One region of the Mesorhizobium sp. B3-1-7 genome, then DNA from elsewhere that is predicted to be linked to it. Evidence: predicted binding sites of a transcription regulator. Region 1 holds the regulator's gene; each other region holds the start of a gene.
The links. The regulator LexA, encoded in region 1, represses DNA repair genes until DNA is damaged. The targets are predictions, from matches to a motif close to TGTTCNNNNTGTGTTCNG.

Region 1 (8,051 bases):
CCGCCTCGCGCATCGCCTCCAGCTCGGCCGGCGTCTCATAGGCGTAATAGGCCTTGCCCATGCGCACGAGCTCCTCGGCCACCTCGCGATGACGCGGCGCGCGCTCGAACTGCGAGACGGCCTCGCCGTCCCAGGAGAGGCCAAGCCAGGTCAGCCCGTCGAGAATGGCGGCGGTGGCAGCTTCGGTGGAGCGCTCGCGATCGGTATCCTCGATGCGCAGCAGCATCGTGCCGCCGGTGTGCCTGGCATAGAGCCAGTTGAACAGCGCCGTACGCGCCCCGCCAATATGCAGGTAGCCTGTGGGCGAGGGGGCAAAACGGGTGACGACCTTGTCGGACATGGAACTCTCGAGGAAGCACTGAAAAAATGCATGTTTCGCGCGGACTTCCACGCGACCGGCGTTCATGTAGCATAGGCGGTCTGGGGCGCAAGGGGCAGACCCGATGGCTGGACATGGCCGGGGCGCGGAGGAGGGCGGGGGAACGACAGCTGGCGTCAGCGAACGCCTGATGTTTGCCCATGCCGCGCCCGAAGAGGGAGCGCCGGTTTCGCTTCCGGAGCCGCGGGCACCTACCGAGTTTATGCCACCCGGTGACGGTGCAATACAGCCGGTCTCGCCAACGGCGAGCGTCGGCCGAATCCGCAAACAGCTTGGCCGCGCCTCGCTTCCCGCACTGCGCCGAAGCATCGGCACCGCTGCCGCCACCGAGCTCGACCGCGGCATCGGCTTCCTGCTGGTGCCGGTGTTTTTGGCCGCCGGCGTCATCTATTACTTCTCGCTGAGCGTCGAGCCGGATCTCTACAGGCCGCTTGCGGCAGTGGCCCTGATGGCAGTCTGCGCGGCGGTCTCACATTCCCGGCACAGAACGCACCTTGTCTTCATGGCGGCGTTTTTCTGCGCCTTGGGCTTTCTCGCGGCCAAGGTCGAGACCTGGCGGATGGCAACCCCGATGCTGGGTTCGGAAATCCAGACACGGCTGACGGGCCGCCTCGTCACCGCCGAGGCGATGGCCAATGGCCGTGTCCGGCTGACCATCGACCTGATTTCCACGGAACATCCGAAGCTGCGCTACGCGCCGGACCGCGTCAGGTTGTCGGCCCGCAGGATCCCGTCCGGCATGACAGCCGGGTCGATGCTGACCGGCTATGCCAAGCTGCTGCCGCCGACAGGTCCGGTTCGGCCGGACAGCTACGACTTTTCCTTCGACAGCTATTTTGCCGGCATTGGCGGCAGCGGCTTTTTCCTGGGTGATCCAAAGCTGATTGCGCCGGTGGAGGCGCCCTTTGGCGCCCGCATCGCATCGGCGGTGGAAAACGCGCGCGAAGGGATCGCCGATCACATCAGGAGCGCCATCGGCGGATCCGAAGGCGAGATCGCAGCGGCACTGATCGTCGGCGTTCGTGCCGGCATTCCGGAGGCGATCAACGAGTCGATGCGACGGACCGGCATCTACCACATCATTTCGATCTCCGGCCTGCATATGGCGCTGGTCGCCGGCACGATCATGGTCCTTTTGCGCGGCGCCTTCGCGCTGTTTCCGGATTTCTCGTCGCGCCGACCGGTGAAGAAATATGCCGCTGGAATCGCGCTGCTCTCGATCGCCGCCTACCTCGTGATCTCCGGCATCGTGGTGGCGGCCGAGCGGAGTTTCATCATGCTGGCCGTGATGCTTGCCGCCGTGCTCTTCGACCGCGCGGCGCTCACCATGCGCAACCTGGCGATCTCGGCCATCGCCGTTATCCTTGTCTCGCCGCACGAAGTGGTCGGCCCAAGCTTCCAGATGTCCTTCGCCGCCACCGCCGCGCTGGTCGGCGCCTATGCCGGTTTTGCCGACTATCGCGCCGGCAAAACGACCGCGCCGCCGGCAAAGCGTTCGTTCCTCGGCTTCCTATCGCGAAAACTGGCGATCGGAGTGGGTGGTGCCGCCGTGACATCGCTCATCGCGGGCAGCGCGACATTGTTGTTTGCGATCTGGCACTTCCAGCGGGTGTCGCCGCTCAGCCTGCTGGCCAATCTGGCGGTCATGCCGATCGTCTCACTGATCGTCATGCCGTTTGCCGTGTTGAGCGCGCTGGCCATGCCCTTCGGCTTCGACGGCCCATTCCTTTATGTGATGGGCAAGGGCCTGACGGCGATGATCGCCATTTCGGCGTGGATCTCCGAGCGCTCACCGGTCGACGCCGTCGGGCTGATCTCGATCCAGTCGGTGCTGCTGGCGACGGTCGCGCTGGTCATCGCGACGATGGCCACCACCTGGCTGAGGCTTGCCGCCGTACCCTTCGCGCTCGCCGCGCTGCTGGCCATTCCGCATGTCCGCGCCCCGGATGTGCTTGTCTCGGAGGACGCGCATCTGGTGGCGATGCCGATCGGCGGCGGCGAGCTTGCCATCAACCGCACGCGCTCCAACGAGTTCACCACGGACAACTGGAAACGGGCGCTGAAAGCCGAGGAAATCGTACCGCCGGAGACGTTCGCTAAAGACGCCCTCGACATCGCCGATCCCGTCGACCTGCCGCCCGGCTCGCCCTTCTACTGCATCGGCGACCTCTGCATCGGCCGGCATCCTTCCGGCGCCATCGTCGCGCTCACCGAGAATCGCGCCAGCGCCCGGCCTGCTTGCGGTTTCGCCGACCTCATCGTCATCGACGACGCCACGGCCTACAACCCATGCCGCGATCCGCGCGTGCTTGTCGTCACCAAGCGGCAACTGGCACGCGACGGCAGCGCCGCCATCTTCTTCGATCCGCAATCGGCAACCGCGCGGCCAATCGTTCGCTACGCGGTCGAAGAACCGTACCGACCCTGGCACGAGCAGCGGAAATACGCGCGTGAGGCGAGGGGGCTGCCGCCCTATCAACGACCGGAAAAGCCGGCGGTCGCGCCGCAGCCTACAGAATAGGTGGCACGCAGTTCCGGCGAAGACCGCCGCGCGGTTCTGCTCAGTAACGGCGGATGAGTCCGACGAGCTTACCCTGAACCTTGACCCGGTCCGGTCCGAAGATACGGGTCTCATACGCCGGGTTGGCGGCTTCGAGCGCGATCGAGGCACCCTTGCGGCGGAAACGCTTCAGGGTCGCCTCCTCATCGTCGACCAGCGCCACCACGATCTCACCCGGGCTTGCCGTGTTGGCATTGCGGATGATGACGGTATCGCCGTCGAAGATGCCGGCCTCGATCATCGAGTCGCCCTTGACCTCCAACGCGTAATGCTCGCCGCCCATGATCATGTCCGGCGGCACCGAGATCGAATGCGTCTGGTGCTGGATAGCGTCTATCGGCACGCCGGCGGCGATGCGGCCCATCACCGGAATGGACACGGCCGAAACAGCGTCGTCGTCATTGCTGGGTGTCGGCGTGCGAGAGGGCGCCGCCGGCTTGACCTGGCGGCCAAGATTGCCCTGGCCGCCCTGGATGACGCTCGGCGAAAACTTTCTCGCGGCATTCAGGCCAGGCGCGATCGAGTCGGGCAGCCGCAGCACTTCAAGCGCGCGCGCCCGGTTCGGCAGCCGGCGAATGAAGCCGCGTTCTTCCAGCGCCGTGATCAGCCGATGGATGCCCGATTTGGAGGCCAGATCGAGCGCTTCCTTCATCTCGTCGAAAGACGGCGGAATCCCGCTCTCCTTGAGGCGTTCATGGATGAACATCAGCAGTTCATGTTGTTTGCGCGTCAGCATGGCGGCCCCCTTGGGTTCTGAAACCGGAATCAGAAAAACAAACCCAGAACAAACACTATCTGTTCCAGTTGTGTTCCGCAACCGTTTAAAGTTTAGTGAATTTGTTGAGGCTTCGGAAACAATGTTGCATCCAAGGGATACCTGGCCGAGTCAGGTCAGCGGTGTCATTGATTCCGCTCGATTATGCGGCCCTCCTTAAGCTGAAGCGCGGTCCAACACCATCACAAAGGCGCGGGCGGGATTGCTTCGGCTCTTGCGCGAACGTGCTTCACCGTGAACGAAACGGACCCAAAATGCCAACTTCGGCAATGATTCCGATCCATGGTCTTCGCCGTCTATGGACCAGCTAACATAGCGCAGAAGGTTCTTGCCGTGGCACGGACGGTGGTGAGACAACCGTCCTTGGCCAGCCGTGAGAGGCGCCATGCCGAAATGGAGGCGGCAGCATGATGGGGGGAATTCCTGATCTCGCCGAGACCGAGGCGATGGATGCAGCGGATCCGCTGCGCGCCCTGCGCGATCGCTTTGTCCTGCCGGAGGGGGTGATCTACCTCGACGGGAATTCGTTGGGAGCGGCCTCGCACGCCGCATTCGACGAGTTGCGCAAGGCAGCTGCCGAGGAGTGGGCGCATGACCTCATTCGTGCCTGGAACAAGGATGGATGGTTCGACATGCCGGTCGAGCTGGGCGACCGGCTCGGACGCCTGATCGGCGCGGCGCCGGGCCAGACCGTGGTCTGCGACACCACGTCGATCAACATCTACAAAGTGCTGCACGCGGCGATGGCGATGCGGCCGGACCGAACCGTGATCGTTGCCGAGGGCGACAGTTTTCCGACCGATATCTATATGGCCGAAGGGGTGACCTCGACCGGAAAGAACACTGTCCTGCGCCTGGCTGGCGTGGACGCGCCGAGCATCGAGGAACTGATCGACGAACGCGTGGCGGTGGTGTTGGTCAACCACGTCAATTACAAATCCGGCGAGTTGCGCGACATGGCGGCGCTTACGCGCATGGCGCATGACGCCGGTGCGCTGATCGTATGGGATCTCTGCCACAGCGCGGGCGCCATGCCGGTAGAACTTGACAGGGCAAGCGCCGATTTCGCCGTCGGCTGCACCTATAAATATCTCAATGGCGGGCCAGGTTCTCCTGCCTTCATCTATGCGGCCGAGCGGCATCTTGCCGATGTGCGGCAGCCGCTCAGCGGGTGGTGGAGCCATGCACGGCCGTTCGCCTTCGAGCAAGCCTATGCGCCAGGCACCGGCATCCGCCGATTTCTGTGCGGCACGCAGCCGGTCCTGTCGATGCGGACGCTGAAAGGCGCGCTCGACATCTGGAACGGCGTTGACCTGGCGACGGTGCGGAGGAAGAGCATTGCGCTGGCCGATCTGTTCATCGAACTCGTCGAGGCACGGTGCGGCGGTTACGATCTTACGCTGGAAAGCACCCGCGACGGCGCCAAACGCGGCAGCCAGATTTCCTTCATTCACCAGCATGGCTACCAGATCATGCGGGCCCTGATCGAACGCGGCGTGATCGGTGATTTTCGGGCGCCGTCGACCATGCGCTTCGGTTTTACCCCGCTCTATGTCGGCTACAGGGATGTCTGGAATGCCGTCGAAGTGCTCGAGGACATCTTGCGGACCGGCGTCTGGCGAGAAGCCCGCTTCGCGGTCAAGACAACCGTTACCTGACCGCGGCGATGCCAATCAAAACCACTCGACATTGAGCTGATCGTGGAGGGGCCGTTGCTCGGACACCGTATTGCCGACTGGGACAACGCCTATGCCAACGGCGCGAACATCGCCGGCGGCGACCGCTGGCCCGCGGCTTGGGATCAACCGGCGCGGGCCTTTCGGGAAAAGCTGCTGGCGCAAGGCAGGGCGCGGTTCGATATCGTGTACGGCGAAGCGCCGCGCAACCGGTTCGATCTGTTTCTCCCACCTGCTGCGCCAAAGGGGCTCGTCGTGTTCATCCATGGCGGTTACTGGATGGAATCAGACAAGACCTCCTGGTCGCATCTGGCTGGAGGTGCGGTCGGCCACGGTTTTGCCGTCGCCATGCCCTCTTACACGCTTTGCCCGCAGACCAGGATCAGCGGCATCGTCAACGAGGTTGCGGCAGCGATCGAGAAGGCGGCAGCGATGATCGATGGTCCGCTGGTGCTGACCGGGCACTCGGCCGGCGGACATCTCGTCAGCCGGATGGTGACCGCGGCCTCGCCGCTGTCGTCCGATGTGTCGCGGCGCATACGCCAGGTTGTTTCGATCTCAGGCCTGCACGACCTTCGGCCGCTGATGTTCACCGCACTGAACGAGACCCTGAACATCGACGAGAAGGAAGCGTTGAGCGAAAGCCCGGCTTTGCTGCGGCCTCGGCGGGGAGCCCGCATCACCTGTTGGGTCGGCGGCGGCGAGCGTTCGGAATTCCTGCGCCAGAGTACATTGCTTGCCAACATCTGGACCGGGCTCGGCGCCACCACCGGTTCAGTGGTCGAGCCGGACCGGCATCATTTCAACGTTGTCGATGGGCTCGGAGATCCGGATCATCCCCTCACTCGGGCACTGATCGCCGAATAGAGCAATTCGGCGGTGTGAATGGTTTCGGTCGAGAATTGCGTTAAAACGGCGGGATAGACCGGCTCAGCGCAGCATCAGAACGTTGCATTCGGCGCCGGCCTGCGCGGCGGGCGCGAAGGGCTGGCGCACGATCAGGCCGTTGGCGTCGGCAAGCATGCGCAGCATCGAGGAGTCCTGGATGCCGAAAGGCATCGCGACCAGGGTGCCGGCGTCCTCGCGCACAACGGCGCGCACGTAGTCCTGCCTTAGATCGTTGGCCTGCATCGCAGCGCCCAGCCGGGCCGTTCGCACGTCCTGCCGGTGATCGCGGCCGCCGAGCCTGGCAAGCAGCGGCTTCAGGAAGAGTTGCGAGCAGACGATGCTTGCCACCGGATTGCCGGGCAGGCCGATGCAACGGACATTGCCAAGCCGGCCAAACATCAGCGGTTTGCCGGGGCGCATGGCGATCTTCCAGAAGTCGAGCTTCATGCCTTCGCCGGTCAGCACGTCATGGATCAGGTCGTGGTCGCCGACCGAGGCGCCGCCGAGCGTGACGATGACGTCGGCGTTCGCCTCGACCGCTTTCCTGACCAGCGCGGCGATCGCCTCCTGGCGGTCGGCGGCGATGCCGAGATCGAGCGCGCGCGCGCCGACCGACTGGGCGGCGGCGACGACGCCATAGGCGTTGGACGAAATGATCTGGTCGGGGCCGAGCGCGCTGCCTGGCGGCAGCAATTCGTCGCCGGTGGCGATGATCGCAACCAGCGGCCGCCGCACGACGTTCAAGGCGGGGTGGTTGGCTGACGCCGCCAGCGAAAGGGCCGCCGCGTCGAGCGCGCGGCCTTTTTCGAGCAGCAGGTCGCCCTGGCCGAAGTCGAGCCCGCGGCGACGGACATTGCGTCCTTCGGCGGTCGGCTCCGTCACTTCGATCTGGCGGTTGCCAAGGTCGCGGACGTTTTCCTGGATGACGATGGTGTCGGCGCCTTCAGGCAGCGGCGCGCCGGTAAAGATGCGCACGGCCTGGCCTTTGCCGACGGTTCCGGAGAAACCGCGCCCGGCGGGCGCCATGCCTATGACCTCGAGTTCAGCCGGCGCTGAAGCGACATCGGCGGATCTTGCGGCATAGCCGTCCATGGCCGAGGCGTTGAACGGCGGCTGCGTGCGTAGCGCCACGACCGGCTCCGCCAGGACCCGGCCGGCCGCGTCAGCCAGCGGAATGCTTTCGCCGGGTAATGGCGCAGCACCGTCCAGCAGGCGTTCGAGCGCTTCGGCGACCGGGACCAAGGCCATCAGGCATCCACCTTGTAGTCGCCGGACTTGCCGCCTGTCTTCTCGACCAGCCGGATGCCGGAAACCACCATGCCGCGGTCCGCCGCCTTGGCCATGTCGTAGATGGTGAGGCAGGCGACCGACGCCGCGGTCAGCGCCTCCATCTCGACGCCGGTCTTGCCGGTGACGCGGGCAAGCGCGGTGACCCTGAGGCCAGGCAGCGTGCGGTCCGGCTCGATCTCGACGGCAACTTTTGTCAGAAGCAGCGGATGGCAGAGCGGGATCAGCTCATGCGTTTTCTTCGCGGCCATGATACCGGCGATGCGGGCTGTGCCCAGCACATCGCCCTTCTTGGCATCGCCTGCGAGAATCATCTCCAGCGTTTCCGGCCGCATCGAGACAAAACCTTCGGCGATCGCCGTGCGGATCGTCTCGGCCTTGTCGCCGACATCGACCATATTGGCTTCGCCCTTGGCGCCAAGATGGGTGAGGGCCATCTCAGATGGCCTCGGCCGCTGCCTTGCCTGTCAGCAGAAGCTCGGTCGC
Region 2 (8,051 bases), on a different contig from region 1:
CGCTGGCTTCCTTATGTCACGGCCGGCGTTGCGATGGGTGATGTGAAGATCGATGAGCACGTCTTCGGTGTAGCCAGGACCAAATTCCAGACAGGATATGCAGTCGGCGGCGGTGTTGAATACGCTTTCAGCAACAATTGGACCGCCCGTGCGGAATATCTCTATGTCGACCTCGGCAAGAAAGACTTCGGGTTTGACCCGATCGATCCGTATAACGTGAAGACGAACTTCAGTGTCGTTCGCGCTGCCTTAGCCTACAAATTCTGATTCCGGGCATCGCAATTTGCTCATGATGATGCCGGCGCGGCTGCACGCCAAATCGCGCCGCCGTCAGGAATTGCCTTGAACAAAAAATGACAGAGCTCTCCCCCGTTCCGGCGGCATCAGGTCGCTTCATCAAGCCGCCTGCGCCATCCGCTCCGCGCTCATCCGGTAGGAAATCGCTTCGGCCAGATGGATGCGGCCGACGGTTTCGCTGGCGTCGAGATCGGCCAGCGTGCGGGCGACCTTCAGCACGCGATGATAGGCGCGCGCCGAAAAGCCGAGCTTTTCGCTGGCGTCCTTGAGCAGCGTCAGGCCGGCGGTATCGGGCTTGGCGATCTCCTCGATGATCGAAGGCGGGCAATGCGCGTTGGTGGTGGCGCCGGCGCCGAGCTTCTCCAGCCGTTCGCGCTGCATGGCGCGGGCGCGTGCCACGCGCTGCGCCACCGCGGCACTTGTCTCGGCCTTGTCCGGCCGGATCAGGTCGCTCGCCGAGACCGCCGGCACCTCGATCCGAAGGTCGATGCGATCGAGCAGCGGGCCGGAAATGCGCGCCTGGTATTCGGTGCGGCAGCGGTCGCCGCGCAAGCAGCGATAGCCGGGCTCGCCCGACATGCCGCAACGACATGGGTTCATCGCCGCCACCAGCTGGATGCGGGCCGGATAGGTGACGCGGTGGTTGGCCCGCGCGATCATGCAGTCGCCTGTCTCCAGCGGCTGGCGCAGCGCATCGAGCGCTTGCGGCGTGAATTCCGGCAACTCGTCGAGGAACAGAACGCCGTGATGGGCGAGCGAGACCTCGCCCGGCCGCGCGCGCAGCCCGCCGCCCACCATCGCCGCCATCGAGGCGGAGTGATGCGGGGCTCGGAACGGCCGCCGGTCCGTCAGCTTGCCTTCGCCGAGCTCGCCGGCAACGGACGCGATCATCGACACTTCGAGCAGTTCCTTCGGCGCCAGCGGCGGCAGGATCGAAGGCAGGCGCTGCGCCAGCATCGACTTGCCCGAGCCAGGCGGTCCGACCATCAAGAGGTTGTGTCCGCCGGCGGCAGCCACCTCGAGCGCCCGCTTGGCACTCTCCTGGCCCTTGATGTCGGCGAGGTCCGGCAGGTCGCGCGCGGCGAGCTTTATGCCGGCCTCGGGCCGCGACAGCACCTGCGTGCCACGAAAATGGTTGGCGACAGCGATCAGGCTGCGCGGCGCCAGTATGTCGAAATCCTTGCCGGCCCAGGCCGCCTCCGGGCCGCAGGCGAAGGGGCAGATCAGGCCCTTGCCTTCGGCGTTGGCGCCGATCGCCGCCGGCAGCGCGCCCGCCACGCCGGCAATCGTGCCGTCGAGCGACAATTCGCCAAGCACCACATAGCCGGCAAGCATGTCGCCCGGGATGGCGCCGAGCGCCGCCATCAGGCCAAGCGCGATCGGCAGGTCGTAATGGCTGCCTTCCTTGGGAAGATCGGCCGGCGCGAGGTTCACCGTCACCTTCTTCGAAGGCATCGACAGGCCCGATGCGTGCAGCGCCGCTTGTACGCGCTCGCGGCTTTCGGCCACCGCCTTGTCCGGCAGGCCGACGATCTGCATGCCGACCTTGCCCGGCCCGACCATCACCTGGACATCGACCGGCACGGCCTCGATGCCCTGGAAAGCCACCGTGCGAACCCGCGCCACCATGTTTCCCGCCCCCGGATTCAGGCTCCTGCACGGCGCTGCGATCAGCCCGCCCAAGACCTCACGCCAGACAACCACAGATTTGTCGCTGAGGCAAGAACATTACAAGAACATCGATTCGGCCGCGGCAACGGTGCGTGGCCGAACCGGTATATTGTCGCCTCCCCAGCCTACCGGTCCAGCCACACCTTCTCGAAATGCTGCTCGAGATTGGGATGCGCCGGATTGTCCTTCACCGCCGCCACCGAATGGGTGAACAGCGAGCGCCAGTAAGGCTGGATGAGGATGCCGGAATCCTGGAGGATCTGTTCGACATCCTTCATGATCTCCTTGCGCCTTTCGACGTCCGGCACGGCAAGCGCCTCGTCGAGCTTCTCGTCGAACGCGGGATTCGCGTAGCCGGATTCGTTCCACGCCTCGCCGCTGCGATAGGCGAGCGCGAGGTTCTGGACGCCCAGCGGCCGCATGCCCCACGACGTCATCGAGAAGGGATATTTGGTCCAGTTGTTCCAGAAGGTCGAGCCCGGCAGCACGGTGCGCTTCACCTTGAAGCCAGCCTCGCGCAGCTGCGCGGCGATGGCGTCTCCGGTGCTGCGGTGCCAGTCCTCGTCGCCGGTGATCAGCTCGTGCTCGAAATCGAGCTGCCCGGCCTCCGCCATCAGCTTTTTGGCGCCTTCGAGGTCGCGCGCCTTCTTCGGCAGCGCGTAATATTCCGGATGCAGCGGGCTGACATGGTGGTTCTCGGCGACCGTGCCCTTGCCGCCATAGCCGAGCGTCAGCACGGCCTGATTGTCGGTCGCCATTTGCAGGGCGCGGCGCACGCGTATGTCGTCATAGGGCTTGTTGGTCACATTGGTGCGGGCAAGGATCGTCGCCGCCGTCACCACTTCCGACTTCACCAGCCCCAGGCCGTCCATGATCGCGACATAGTCGGCGGTGGTCTCGAAATTGGTGTCGATCTCGCCGGCTTCGAAGGCGCTCACCCAGGCGGCCGGATCGGTGCCGTAGTCGATGAACTCGATGCCGTTGAGATAGGCCTCGCCGCCCCACCACTTGCCGTTCTGGCGCCGCTTGACGACGGCCTTGGTGCCGACGTCGTAGGAGACCAGCTCGAACGCGCCGGTGCCGACCGGATGCGCGATGAGGTTGGCGCCGGCCTTCTCATAGCCGCGATGCACGATCAGCGCCGAATACTCCGTCATCGACGGGATGATCGAGATGTCGGACGAGGACAGTTTCAGCACCACCGTGTGGTCGTCGGTGCTGATGATGGCGCCGTCGCGCGCCTTGCCGGTCTTGGCGTCGATCAGCGCGGTCATGCGGCCGGCCATGGAATTGCCTTCGGCCGCCTTGTCGCACCAGCGCTCGAGGTTGAAGACCACGTCCTCGGCGGTGAAGTCGTCGCCATTGTTCCAGGTCACGCCGCGCCGCAGATTGAGCGTGTATTCGGTGGCGTCGTCATTGACCTTCCAGCTTTCGAGCAGCGAAGGCTTGAACGTGTAGTCGGTGTCGTAGCGCACCAGCGTGTCGAGGAACTGGCGCGCGATATTGGCCATTTCCGGCCAGTCATAGGCGCGCGGGTCCTTCTGCTCCTTGACGAAGGTGGAAACGCGCAGCACGCCGCCCTTCTTCGGCTCGGCGGCTCGCGCCGGCGTCGGCGCGGCGAGCCCGATCAGGCCATAGGCGGCCACCGCCGATGCGCCGAAAATGCTTGCCATCGCCAGGAACTCGCGCCGGTGAAGGCATCCGCCCCGGACCTCCGCCGCCAGGCCCTCGACCAGCGCATGATGGCGGTCGAATTCGCAATGCTCGCTATCCTGCCCCATTTATCTCCCAGCTCCGAAAAGATCGACGAACCAGTCCCAGAAGCCGTCGACGTCGATATCGACGGCCACCCGCGCGTTTGGCGGCCTCTTTGATACATTGTTGAAATCGGCGATGGTCATGCCGCGGGTGACCTCGCCGCCGGTTTCCAGATGCACGTAATAGCTTTCGAACCTGAACAGCGACGGTTTTACGATCGCGGCGAGCGCAATCACGTCATGCAGGTTCGGGTCGTCGGCGCCGAATTCGTCCTTGCGCCGCATCATGAAGTCCAGCACGCGCGCCACCACATCCGCTTGCGGACCTGATGCAGCCCTTATCCGGTCGAACACATGGCGCGGCAGCTCCGGCTTCAGCGTGACGTCGAGGCCGACCATCGTCAGCGCGCAGCCGGATTCGAAGACGATGCGTGCGGCTTCGGGATCGCAATAGAGATTGAACTCCGAGGCCAGGGTCATGTTGCCGCCGCGGATGGCGCCGCCCATGATGGTGATGCGTTTGATCAGCGACGGCAGCTCAGGGTGTTCGATCAGCGCGGTGGCGATGTTGGTCAGCGGCCCGACGGCGAGGATCTCGAGCCTGCCCGGGTGCTGCTTCGCCGCCTCGTGGATCAATTCCGTTACGCCGCCCCCGGTAAAGCCGCGCCGCGCGGCGGGCAGCACCACGTCGCCCAGTCCGGTCGTGCCGTGGCTGACGGCGGTGCACAATGGCCTGGCGAGCGGGCGAGAAGCGCCGACATGCACGGGCGCGTCGCAGCCGAGAAAATCGATCAGATCCAGCGTGTTCCTGGCCGTCTTCTCGATCTCGACATTGCCGCAGACGGCGCCGATCCCGACCAGCTCGATCCTGTCCGCGCAGAGCGTCGCCGCCGCGATGCAGACGGCATCGTCGGTGCCGGTGTCGACATCCATCACCAGCGGGATTCTGGAAGGCATGGTCACGTCGCGGTCTCTTGCGTTGCCGGGCTTGCACTGTGGGACAGCGGAACGGGCATTGGAAAGTCTCATATATCGAGGGAGTTAAACGTTTACCTACGGCAATGCCAGCCAGCTGTCAACACGATCGACCGGCCGGAGCCCCTGCTCGCCACCTGTGCCGGTCGACTTTGCCGACGTAAGAGGCTACGGGATCAGGACGACGGTGCTTGGCAAGCAATGCGAGGACATGTGGCGGCGACCATCAAGGATATTGCGAGAGGTGCCGGCGTATCCATCGCCACCGTCTCCAAGGTCCTCAACCGCAAGGACGCCTTCATCAGCGAGGAAACGCGCAGCCGCATCTGGTCGCTGGCGCGGGAGCTCAACTACACGCCCAACTCCATCGCCCGCTCGCTGGTCACCCGTCGCTCGCAGGTCCTCGGCATCATCGTTCCGGATATTCTCAACCCCTATTTCACCGAGCTGGTTCGCGCCTGCGACGACGCTGCCCGGCAGCGCGGCTATACAACGATCCTGTGCAACTCGGATGGCATTCCGGATAAGGAGGAGGCGCATCTCGCCTTCCTCGCCGGCCATGGCGTGGACGGCATCGTGCTGGCGGCGAGCGGCGTGATCCCGAATGCCGGCCTGCTGCGGGGCCTGAACATCCCGTTCGTGTCGATGGACCGCGAGGTCCCGGAGCTCGATTGCCTGGCGGCGACCGTCGATACCGACTATCGCAACGGCGCCTTCCAGTCGGCCGGCTACCTGATCGCTAAGGGCCACACCCGCATCGCCTTCCTGAGCGGTTCGGCGGAAAGCTCGAACACCAGGATCAGGCTCGCCGGCTTCGAGGAAGCGCACCGCCAGGCTGGCATCGCCGTCGATCGAAACCTCGTCCGCTGCGGCGAGTTCCAGCACAGTTTCGGGCGCCAGGCGACGCGGGAGCTGCTTGAAAGCACGCGGTTTTCGGCCATCTGCTGCATGAGCGACATGCTGGCCATCGGCGCCACGGTTGCGCTCCGCGAAAAGGGGCTTGTTGTCCCCGACGACTGCGCCGTCATGGGCTTCGACAACATCTATCTGGCGCCGCTGCTGGAACGCCCGCTGTCGACGATCGACCGCCGCATCTTCGAAGCAGGCACCATCGCCATCGACGCGCTGGTCGACTTCCTCGATGGCCCCGACCGCCGCCGCGCGGCGATCGTGATGGAGCCGAGCGTGGTCGTGCGCAAGACGGCGTAATTGGCGCAGTGGGACGACGCCCGGACAGCTACCTGGCCGGCCGCCCCCCTCGCTTCGCATCGCAATGGGTCGCCACCAGGCCGAGGACGATCGGCAGGTCGTAATGGCTGCGTTCCTTGGTGCAAAAGCGGAACATGGTTAAGACAAAATGAAAACGGCTATCGCCGCGTGCTCTCGACCCGTTGAAAAGGTGAGCAGTCCCTCCGGCAATCCGAGGCTAAGGCATCGACCGTACCTGAAAGCGATCGATCGATTGCGATGTGGGGTGGAAGCCACTCCATGACAGGAAATCGGAAAGGCCAAGGCATGGCGATCCGGCGCAAAGAGCCGCTTTCCAGAAAAATCTCATTTACAAGGTCTATGAACCGCCCGCGGTCTCGTTCAACTCGTTTCAAAGTTTGCGAACGAATATAAGCCCGGGGGATTCGTCGCTCCTTCAGCGCTAAGACAGCCTCCGCGATGGATCGAGGATCGGGTGGAACTGTAAGCGAATAATCGTCATCCAGATAAAGGTCTCGGCCACCATGGTTCGGGGTCGTGACAACAGGTAGCCCCGCGAGAAGATATTCTGTGCTGGCGAACATTGGTCCCTCCATTTCAGAGAGACAAATTCCCACGGCTGCACGATTTAGATGCATGTTCACGTGAGCCGGCGCCAATCGGACAGGCTTGCCGGTGCTGTCAAACTCATTGATAAACACGTGACCCGGCGCGAACTCCTTGTGCCGATTTATTCGCGCCCTTTCCGACTCCGTCGTAGATGACCCGACTAAATCACGATAAAAGACAAATGCGCAACGCTCGATGCCAAGAGACAAGTCGTGGCGTTTCCACGAAGCCAGTTGCGCATTGTAGATTGCATCAAATTCCACAGGGACGTTCTTGAGGGGCCTGAATATGTATTCGGAGGTTGTTGAAGTCTTGTTGTGCAGGACAGCCGCCTCACCGGACTGGTTCAAGAGGTCAGCCTCGGCTTGTGTGTTGCATAGGAAGATCAGCGAGTGACGGGGGTTCCTAAGTCTATGCAGAACGGCATAGGTCCGGATCGTTTTGACGCTGGAATTGTTTTCGATGGACCAGGTTGGCGAGATGAGAAACCAGGCACGGTGGCTGCGTGGAAGGAGAGGCATGTGACTTGCCAATCCGAGGGGCGTGCCGGACATTCCCGAATAGGATATGAACGGATCGTCCGACAGCAAACTTGCCTGAAGAGCAGGTTGCGACTTCGCGGAAGGGTACCCTTTCCGGAGATAGCGGCGATGACGCAGCATTGCTCCGACAATCTCGAATACGGTAGGAGGGCGATACCCGTGCTGTAGAGTCAACATGCGGCAATTACGCGGCCGACTTCAGCCGCTTCTCCTCCACGCAATCCCAGAACAGGGCAGCTATATCGGCGCCGCCGAAACGCTGCACCTCGCGCACGCCGGTCGGCGAGGTCACGTTGATCTCGGTCATGTAGTCGCCGATCACGTCGATGCCGACCAGGATGAAGCCGCGTTCCCTGAGCGCCGGCCCGATGCGGGCGCAGATCTCGCGCTCGCGTTCCGTCAGCTCGGTTTTTTCGGCGCGGCCGCCGACATGCATGTTGGAGCGGGAATCGTGATCGGCCGGCACGCGGTTGATCGCGCCCACCGGCTCGCCGTCGATCAGGATGATGCGCTTGTCGCCCTTGAGTTCCGAGAACTCGGTGACGAAGATCTTTTTCCGGGCGACCGTGCGAATCCGCGCCACCATCTTTTCTCAAGCCCCCGGATACCGGCTCGCTCGCGGCCCTGCGTCAGGTTGCGAGCGAGATCAAGCCAGACAACCACAGATTTTTGCTTTGGGCAAGAACATTACGGGAACATATCGACGCTGAGGTTATGCCAGCCACGCACGATCCTAACGGTGTCCAAGCTGGGGCGGGAGGCACGCGAAAGTCGCGGCATCAACGGCCTCGCCAAAGAAAAACCCTTGTCCGAAGCGGCAATTCATATCCCGTAGACGTGCGCAGTCATCGCCCGTTTGTATCCCCTCCGCTACGACACGAAATCCGAGTTCGTTAGAGATCCTGATGATCGATTCGACGATGATCTGCTTGGAGCGGCTCTCTCCAAGCCCCGTGATAAAGGTGCGATCGATTTTGATCTCCGTAATTGG
Region 3 (8,051 bases), on a different contig from region 1:
GCGTCTCGCGGCTCGGAGAGCCCGGCCGCGATCGTCTCGATGCCGACCGGTCCGCCGCCGAAATTGCGCGCGATCATCGACAGATAGCGGCGGTCGAGCGCGTCGAGGCCAAGCGCGTCGACCTCCAGCCTTGTCAGCGCCTCGTCGGCGATCTTCCTGTCGACATGGCCGTCCCCCGCGACGCTGGCGAAATCGCGCACCCGGCGCAGCAGCCGGCCGGCGATGCGCGGCGTGCCGCGCGCGCGGCGCGCGATCTCCAGCGCGCCATCGTCACCAAGCGGCATCGACAGGATGCGGGCGCCGCGCCGCACGATCTGCTCCAGCTCCTCGACCGTATAGAAATTGAGCCGGACGGGAATGCCGAAGCGATCGCGCAGCGGATTGGTCAGGAGCCCAAGCCGGGTCGTCGCCGCGACCAGCGTGAAACGGGCAAGGTCGATCTTGACCGAGCGCGCCGCCGGCCCCTCGCCGATGATCAGGTCGAGCTGGAAATCCTCCATCGCCGGATAGAGGATTTCCTCGACCGCCGGATTGAGCCGATGGATCTCGTCGATGAAGAGCACGTCGCGCTCCTCCAGATTGGTGAGCAGCGCCGCCAGATCGCCCGCCTTGGCGATAACCGGACCCGAGGTCGAGCGGAAATTGACGCCGAGCTCGCGCGCCATGATCTGCGCCAGCGTCGTCTTGCCGAGCCCCGGCGGACCGACGAACAGCACATGGTCGAGCGCCTCGCCGCGGCCCTTGGCGGCATCGACGAAGACCTTGAGATTGGCGCGCACCGCCGCCTGGCCGACGAACTCGTCGAGCGACTGCGGCCGCAAGGTCTGGTCGGCATCCTCACCGCGCTTGTCGGGGGCAATGAGGCGGGGCGAAAGGCTCATGCCGCCTTCCTTGCATAGGACCGACAACGGAACAAGCGCCGCCTCACCGCGCCAGTTCCTTAAGGCCGAAGCGGATCAGCTTGGACGCATCCGCGCCCTCGCCGGCCGATTTCAGCGCTGCCGCAACCGCGTTCGCCGCGATGTCGCGCGAATAGCCGAGATTGACCAGCGCCGAGACCGCATCCGTAATCGGTGCCGCCGCGACGCCTTCGCCGAGTTCCTGCTTGAAGCCGATCGTGCCGCTGGCCGCGCCCGCATAGGCAGGCGCCTTGGTGCGCAATTCGGTGACGATGCGCTCCGCCACCTTCTTGCCGACGCCTGGCGCTCTGGAGACCATGGCGATGTCGCGCAGCGCGATCGCATTGGCGAGGTCGGCCGGCGCCAGCGTCGACAGGATGGCCAGCGCCACCTTGGCACCGACGCCCTGCACATTGTTCATCAAAAGTCGGAACCACTCGCGCTCCAGCGCCGACTGAAAGCCGTAGAGCCGGATCATGTCCTCGCGCACATAGGTCTCGATGAACAGCACCACCGCCTCGCCGGGCGACGGCAGCGACGCCAGCGTGCGCGCCGAGCAATGCGCGACATAGCCGACGCCATGCACGTCGACGAGGCAGGAGTCCTCGTCGATCTCGTCCAGCGTGCCCTTGAGCTTGCCGATCATGATTGTCCCCTCACGCCAGCGCTGCCATCCGGTAGGCGACGCTTTGGCGGTGATGCGCATGGCAGATGGCGATGGCCAAAGCGTCGGCAGCATCGTCGGTGTCGAAGATCGCCTTCGGCATCAGCACCTTGACCATCATATGGATTTGCTTCTTCTCGCCGTGGCCGACGCCGATAACCGCCTTCTTGACGGCATTGGGGGCATATTCGGCGACCACCAGTCCGGCACGCGCCGGCACCAGCATGGCAATACCGCGCGCCTGGCCGAGCTTCAGCGTCGCCGTGGCGTCCTTATTGACGAACGTCTGCTCGACCGCTGCCTCATGCGGCATGGCTTGGTGCAGCACCTCGGCCAAACCGTCATGCAGCTGGCAGAGTCTTGTCGCCAACGACTCCTTTTCGTCGGACCTCACCGTGCCGGACGCGACGAAGCGCAGCGAATTGCCCACGCTGTCGATAATACCCCAACCGGTGCGCCTCAGCCCCGGATCGATGCCGATGATGCGAATCGCTTCCCCCATGCGCCAAGTCTAGCCGTGGCGGCAAGCGATGCCAGCGAAATGTGAACAAACCAGAAACAATCGCGATCTTAAGAACGCATTCGAAATCCCATCAGCTGGCGTTCACGGGCTGGCAGGTCCGAAATCCCGGACCTAATGCGTGTCGCGCAAAAGTGTGCAGCGGTTTTGCGACATGCATGGAAACAAAGCCTTTTAAAGCGCGTCGCCTGAATCCGCTTCAGCGCTACGCACTTTAGTTCGTCACGCGACGGATGGTTTTCGACAGCCGCGTGAGAAATGCCGGTCTCGACGACGCGACCAGCTTCCATGCCAGGACTGCATTTCCCATGCGCCGCGGCAGGAGCCCGATGCAGAGGAACCAGGCTGCCAGCGCAGCCCGCCGCCGCCAGGATGCGTTCATTTCCAGACTGGCGGCGGCGCCCGCTTTTGCCAGTCCCAGCCGGGAGTCGGTCGTGACCGGATGCCGGGGCTCGTCGACGCAAAGCGAGGCCAGTCGCTCTTCCAGATGAACCGGATCGCGAAGGCCGGCATCCGGCGGTACGGTCAGACCGATCTCGGCCGCCCGGTCGGACAAGGCTTCAAGGCGCCGGAAGTCATGCGCCACGCGCCAGCGCGCCCGCTCGGCAAGCTTTTCGGCAAAGACCGAATGGTTGGAGCCGTGGATGCGGTAGGCGCCAAGGCAGGTGTCGATGGATTTCACCTCCCCGTGCAGCGGCGCGAGCGTTGCGAGATAGCCATCGGCGCCTTGCCGGAAATCGCTTTCGGGCATGGGCATTATCGGGTCCAGCGCCTCACGGTCGAACGCCAGCCCGCTCGTCACCGTCGTACGGTAGCGCCCCTTGCGCAACAATTCCGGGACGACGTCGCCCGAGTCGAATGGCTGTTCCGGGGGTGGAAAGACATCCTTGATATGTTGGTCCTCATCGACGAGATGCAGTCTGAATTGCGCCTGGGCGACATCCGCGTCCCACTCGTCCAGGACCTCGGAGACGGCGTTCGGATAGAGATAATCGTCGGCGTCGAGGAAAAGAACGATCTCCCCGGTGCTCGCCTCGAACCCCGTATTGAACGCAGCGGCATGTCCGCCATTCCTGCGCCTGAGGCACGAGCGGATCTTGTCGCCGTAGGATTCGATGACGGCTACCGACGCGTCCGTCGATGCGTCGTCGACGACCACGACCTCGACATTTCGGTGGTCCTGTTCCAACGCGCTGTCGATGGCGCGTCCAAGAAACTGTTCGTAGTTATAATTGGGGATGATGATCGATACCGGGATGCGGTCCAATGGCGAATGCACGGGATCAAGCCTCGCAATCTGCTTTGGTCACAGTGACGGTGATTTTCTTGCAAAACCGGCTCAGGTCGACCCGGCTGCGGCGAACGGCTCCAACTAGGAGCCCATCGCTTCAAGACAAGGGCAATATTTCTCGCGAAGGCCGGCATGGCCTTCGATGCAACGACGGTTACCCGCGGTATCGAAGAGCAGTCGGGGTCGCAGGCGCTCGACTTGCGGCCACGATCGCGGCTCGCCAGATCGCGCCTCGATTGAACGATGTGGGTTCCCGCTTCCCGCGCGCCGCTATCGCGGCGTTTGTTGCAAACGCGGTTTCAGCCGCGCGCGAAAGCCGTATTCAAGAGACTGATCTGGTCGGAAACCGGGTTGGCCCGCCGGCTGGGGGCGTGCGTCTCGTTGATGACGCCGCCATAGATTTCCTCGTCCATGCGCCGCACCAGCGCCTGAAGGCGCAGCGAGCGCGTCACGAGGTCCAGAAAATCCTTGGGCAGCTCTTTCCAGCCGAGCGCCTCGTCATGCGCGGAGGCGGTGTCGAGTCGCACCTTGGATTTCTCCGAGGCCACCTGGTCGCGCGTCATCTCGCCGGAATTCGCCGCCCGCTGCAAAAGCAGCCAGGAGGCGACCTGCATGAGCCTTGTGGTCAGCCGCATCGACTCGGCCGCATAGAGTGTCGCCGCCGTGCGCGACAATTTCTTGGCTTCGAGCCTGCCCTTGCCATCGAGATATTCGGCGGCCTGCTCGACCAGCCCCATGCCTTCCTGGTAGAGCGGCTTGAAGGATTGGGAGAAAACCCGGCGCTCCGCCAATTTGATGGTCTTCGCGCTGCCCTTCGAAGGCTCGTTCATCGATACGCCCCTGCACTGCCGTCGGCCGATTCGGCAATCCTTGCCGACGCGGCCCGCACCCTAAATGACTGAGGCTTGAAAATGCGCTTCGATGCCCATGAAGGCAAGCGCATGTTTAACAAACGGTTAACGCCGGCCTCGTTCCAGCCATCCGCAAGCGGATGGCACCCGGCTTGCCGCCCGCGGACAAAAAAAGAGCCGCGGATAAGGCGGCTCTCAGGAGTTTAACAGGGAGGCGTCAAACAAAGTGGCTCCAACCACTCGGTAAGAATCCAGCAAAACTGGATGCGCATAGTAAACGCCCGTAAAGCTTAATGAACCCTTAACGCGGCGACGATTTTTTAAGCGACCGCGCTTTTCTGTGCCGGAACAGGACAGCCGGCCTCGCCGCCCGGGATCGCCCGAAACCGGATTTCGGATGCTGTCATCGCGGCCTTCGAAACATGTTGGCTGCCGCCGCGACATCGTTCCGAAACACGCGCCACGCAAAAGCCCGCTCCTCTGAGGCGGCGCGCAAATCCGCGCCGCTCAAAATCATGCGGGATATCCGGGAGCAGATCATGGATTGGTATTCGATCGTCAAATTCCTTCACATCGTTTCGGCCGTTTTGTGGGTCGGCGGCGGCTTCGTGCTGTTCCTGCTCGGCGTGCTGGCCGAGCGTGCCGGCAACATCGAGGACAAGCTGCAGGCTATGCGCGCCAGCGGGCAGCTCGGCGGCAAGTTCTTCGCGCCGATGTCGATGCTGACGCTGGTCTTTGGCCTCATCATGTGCGGCTTCTGGGTCGGCTTTACCGACCTGTGGATCGCCATCGGCCTCGTCGGCTATGCCACGACCTTCTCGATCGGCATGCTCGTCTTCAAGCCGACAGGCGAGCGCATGGGTGTCATGATCGCCGAGCAGGGCGTGACGCCGGCCGTTCTTGCCATCGGCCAGCGCATGATGAACTGGGCGCGCCTCGATTATGCGGTGATGCTGGTGATCATCGCCGACATGGTGCTGAAGCCCACTTTGCACGACATCGGCATTCTTGCCGGCATGGTCATGGTGGTTGCGCTGGGCGCCGCGCTCGCCTTCGGCGGTAGCCGCCAGATGGTGCCGAGCGCCGCCTGAATGCTCGTGGTGAGGTGGACTGATAGCCACCTCACCACAAGCCGGCGATACCATCCCACAGCAACTTGACGGCGACCACCGCGACGGTGGCGTAGGTGAACGGGTAGAAGATCTCCGGCCGCATGCGGCGCACCAACCACGCCCCGGCGACGGTGGAAAGCGGCGCCAGCGGCATCAGCACCGCCGACGCTGTGAGGTTGGTGGTGTCGAACTGGCCGAGCGCGAAATAGGGGATGAGCTTCAGCGCGTTGGTGGCGGCAAAGAAGATCGCCGCCGTGCCCGACAGCACTTTCGGATCGAGCCGGATCGGCAGCGCATAGACCTGGAAGGGCGGGCCGCCGACATGGGCGACGAAGCTGGTGAAACCGGCGACCGTGCCCCAGAAGGCGGCGGCAATGCGGTTCGGTTCCGCCGCATGGTCGGCACCATGGCGGAACTGCAGGTAGATCCAGCGCAGCACGAACACCAGCGCGACCGCGCCGACGATCAGCCGCACCATCTCCTGTGTGACCAAAGCCGCTGTCAGCCAGCCGAGCCCGATGCCGATGACGGCGCCAGGCATCATGTCGACCAGCATCTTGCGGTCGTAGACGCCCCACCAGGTCCACACGGAAACCACATCCATCAGGCACAGGATCGGCAGCAGGATGGCGGCCGCCTGAACCGGCGGGATGGTCAGCGCCATCAACGGCACGCCGACGAAACCGACGGCGCCGCCGAAGCCGCCTTTCGACAGGCCGACAAGGATCACCGCCGGAATGGCGGCGGCATAGAACCACGGGTCGCTGAGCAGGCCTGACATCGGCAAGGGAAGGTTGGAGAAGGCGGGAATTCAGCCATAGCGCAGAACAGCGCCGCCCGGATAGTCATTAATGCCGGCATCCGCTATTGCCGGCCTGATATCGACGACCTGCCGCACGGCCAAGGTTCGTCGTTCGGCCGGCTCGCTGTCTCGAGGTATGGAAATGAGCGCCATCAGCATTCGCAAGGCGCGCGAAGCGGACATTGCTGCGATCGTCGCGATGCTTGCCGACGACGCGCTCGGTCAGGCCCGCGAAGACGCCGGCCTGCCGCTGTCGCGGGCCTATCTGGACGCCTTCGCGGCGATAGACGGCGATCCGAACCAGGTCCTCGCGGTGATGACCGACGGCGACGACGTCATCGGCACGCTGCAGATCACCTTTATCGCCGGGCTGTCGCTGCGCGGTGCCCGGCGCGGCCTGATCGAGGCGGTGCGCGTCGCGGCGGAGCGGCGCGGCGAGGGCTTGGGACAGCGCCTCTTCGAATGGGCGATCGACAAATGCCGCGAGCGCGGCTGCCGCGTCGTCCAGCTGACGACCAACAAGAGCCGGATCGAGGCGCATCGCTTCTATGAGCGCCTTGGCTTCAAGGCCAGCCATATCGGCTACAAGCTGGAGCTTTAGCGCGGCTCAGCGTTTCACGGAAGCGCCGGCCCCCTCTAGCCTTTCGTATAGTCAGGCCCAAAACGCGTCGGCAGGCCGTCGGCGAGTTTCAACCAAGGGAGCTTTTTCTCGAAAGCGACATGTAGCGTAGGCACAAATTTTTCCGGCTCCGCCATCGCCGCCGCAAAGAAATGCATGACACCAGACATGTTCTTTGAGCGGAAGGAAAGCGGCGAGCCACAGTGATCGCAAAATGTTCTTTCCACGCCGGGAGAAGAGTTGAATACCTTCGGTGGCTTGCCCAGCCATCGCCATTGGCCGTCCAGGACGCCAATATAGGCGGTCATCGGCGCAGAACATTGCCGCCGACAACTTTCACAATGACAAACCACGCAGGCCTGTGCCGAGCCATCGACTTCAAAGGCAACAGCGCCACATAAGCAATGGCCACGCATGCGAAACCTCCTTGAGGCAGCGAGCACAGCTTAGTGCCGGGGGCGTGCGGGAGTCGCCAAGGAATGCGCCGAACTTGCGCCGGATCCCGACATTCGGCGCTGGCGAATGTGGCCGGGTGCGCGAGGTTAGCTTCAAGCTGAGTTCATCACCGCCGCGCCTGGACCAGCAGGAACATCGGCCGCTCGAGTTCCTCGGCCAGTTCCGGCCGGGCGGCGATCTGCGCGTCCGACGGGCAAAATTCCTCGACATGCCCGATGCTGAATCCGGCCTGGATCAGCAAATTGAGCGTCGTGCCGATGGTGCGGTGGTGTTTGACCACGCCCTTGGTGAACCAGTCTGTGGCACGCGGTCCCTCGACCAGATACCGGTCGACCGGCCATGTCTTCCTGCCCGCGGCATCGACGGACCAGCCCGGGTTGGTCGGCGCCATGTAGATCGGATGTTCCGTCGAGAAGACGAAGGTTCCGCCGGGAACCAGGGCCTGGTGGACGGTCGCGAACAAGCCTGCGGCATCGCCGACATAATGCAAGGCAAGCGAGCTGTAGGCGAGGTCGAAACGGGCCTTTGGCAGACTGAGCTCGTCGAGGTCGGCGCGCCGATAGGTGACGGCATCGTCGGAGCCGGCGGCGCGTGCCCGCGCAAGCATCTTTTCCGACAGGTCGAGGCCGAGGACTTCGCTCGCGCCATGCGAGCGCGCCCAGCGGCAGAACCAGCCGAACCCGCAACCGAGATCGACGATGCTCAGCCCATGGACGTCGGGCAACATGGCGCGCAGCGCCGGCCATTCGGGCGCGCCGTCCAGGCCCTCGACCGAGCGGCCGAGACGGCTATAGCCGTCGAAGAAATCCGGACGGTCGTAGATGTTTTGCGCCATGT

Region 2: the regulator LexA is predicted to act here: its motif matches at 2,019-2,036, upstream of FJ417_RS08395 (YifB family Mg chelatase-like AAA ATPase).
Region 3: the regulator LexA is predicted to act here: its motif matches at 2,107-2,124, upstream of ruvC (crossover junction endodeoxyribonuclease RuvC).

The regions. Positions count from the first base shown of each region.
Region 1 is NZ_VFTL01000005.1:77,490-85,540, reverse strand. It holds gene gltX (glutamate--tRNA ligase) at 1-340, opposite strand, end outside; gene FJ417_RS05725 (ComEC/Rec2 family competence protein) at 444-2,900, shown strand; gene lexA (transcriptional repressor LexA) at 2,941-3,675, opposite strand; gene kynU (kynureninase) at 4,125-5,372, shown strand; gene FJ417_RS05710 (alpha/beta hydrolase) at 5,427-6,257, shown strand; gene glp (gephyrin-like molybdotransferase Glp) at 6,321-7,526, opposite strand; gene moaC (cyclic pyranopterin monophosphate synthase MoaC) at 7,526-8,002, opposite strand; gene trpC (indole-3-glycerol phosphate synthase TrpC) at 8,004-8,051, opposite strand, start outside.
Region 2 is NZ_VFTL01000007.1:165,596-173,646, reverse strand. It holds gene FJ417_RS08400 (outer membrane protein) at 1-267, shown strand, start outside; gene FJ417_RS08395 (YifB family Mg chelatase-like AAA ATPase) at 397-1,926, opposite strand; gene FJ417_RS08390 (ABC transporter substrate-binding protein) at 2,094-3,749, opposite strand; gene FJ417_RS08385 (nucleoside hydrolase) at 3,750-4,682, opposite strand; gene FJ417_RS08380 (LacI family DNA-binding transcriptional regulator) at 4,914-5,909, shown strand; gene FJ417_RS08375 (glycosyltransferase family 4 protein) at 6,068-7,180, opposite strand; gene FJ417_RS08370 (hypothetical protein) at 7,245-7,646, opposite strand; gene FJ417_RS08365 (GGDEF domain-containing phosphodiesterase) at 7,794-8,051, opposite strand, start outside.
Region 3 is NZ_VFTL01000006.1:149,131-157,181, reverse strand. It holds gene ruvB (Holliday junction branch migration DNA helicase RuvB) at 1-881, opposite strand, end outside; gene ruvA (Holliday junction branch migration protein RuvA) at 925-1,545, opposite strand; gene ruvC (crossover junction endodeoxyribonuclease RuvC) at 1,556-2,065, opposite strand; gene FJ417_RS07245 (glycosyltransferase family 2 protein) at 2,298-3,362, opposite strand; gene FJ417_RS07240 (DUF1465 family protein) at 3,674-4,204, opposite strand; gene FJ417_RS07235 (DUF2269 family protein) at 4,765-5,316, shown strand; gene FJ417_RS07230 (sulfite exporter TauE/SafE family protein) at 5,348-6,118, opposite strand; gene FJ417_RS07225 (GNAT family N-acetyltransferase) at 6,282-6,740, shown strand; gene FJ417_RS07220 (GFA family protein) at 6,776-7,174, opposite strand; gene FJ417_RS07215 (class I SAM-dependent methyltransferase) at 7,321-8,049, opposite strand.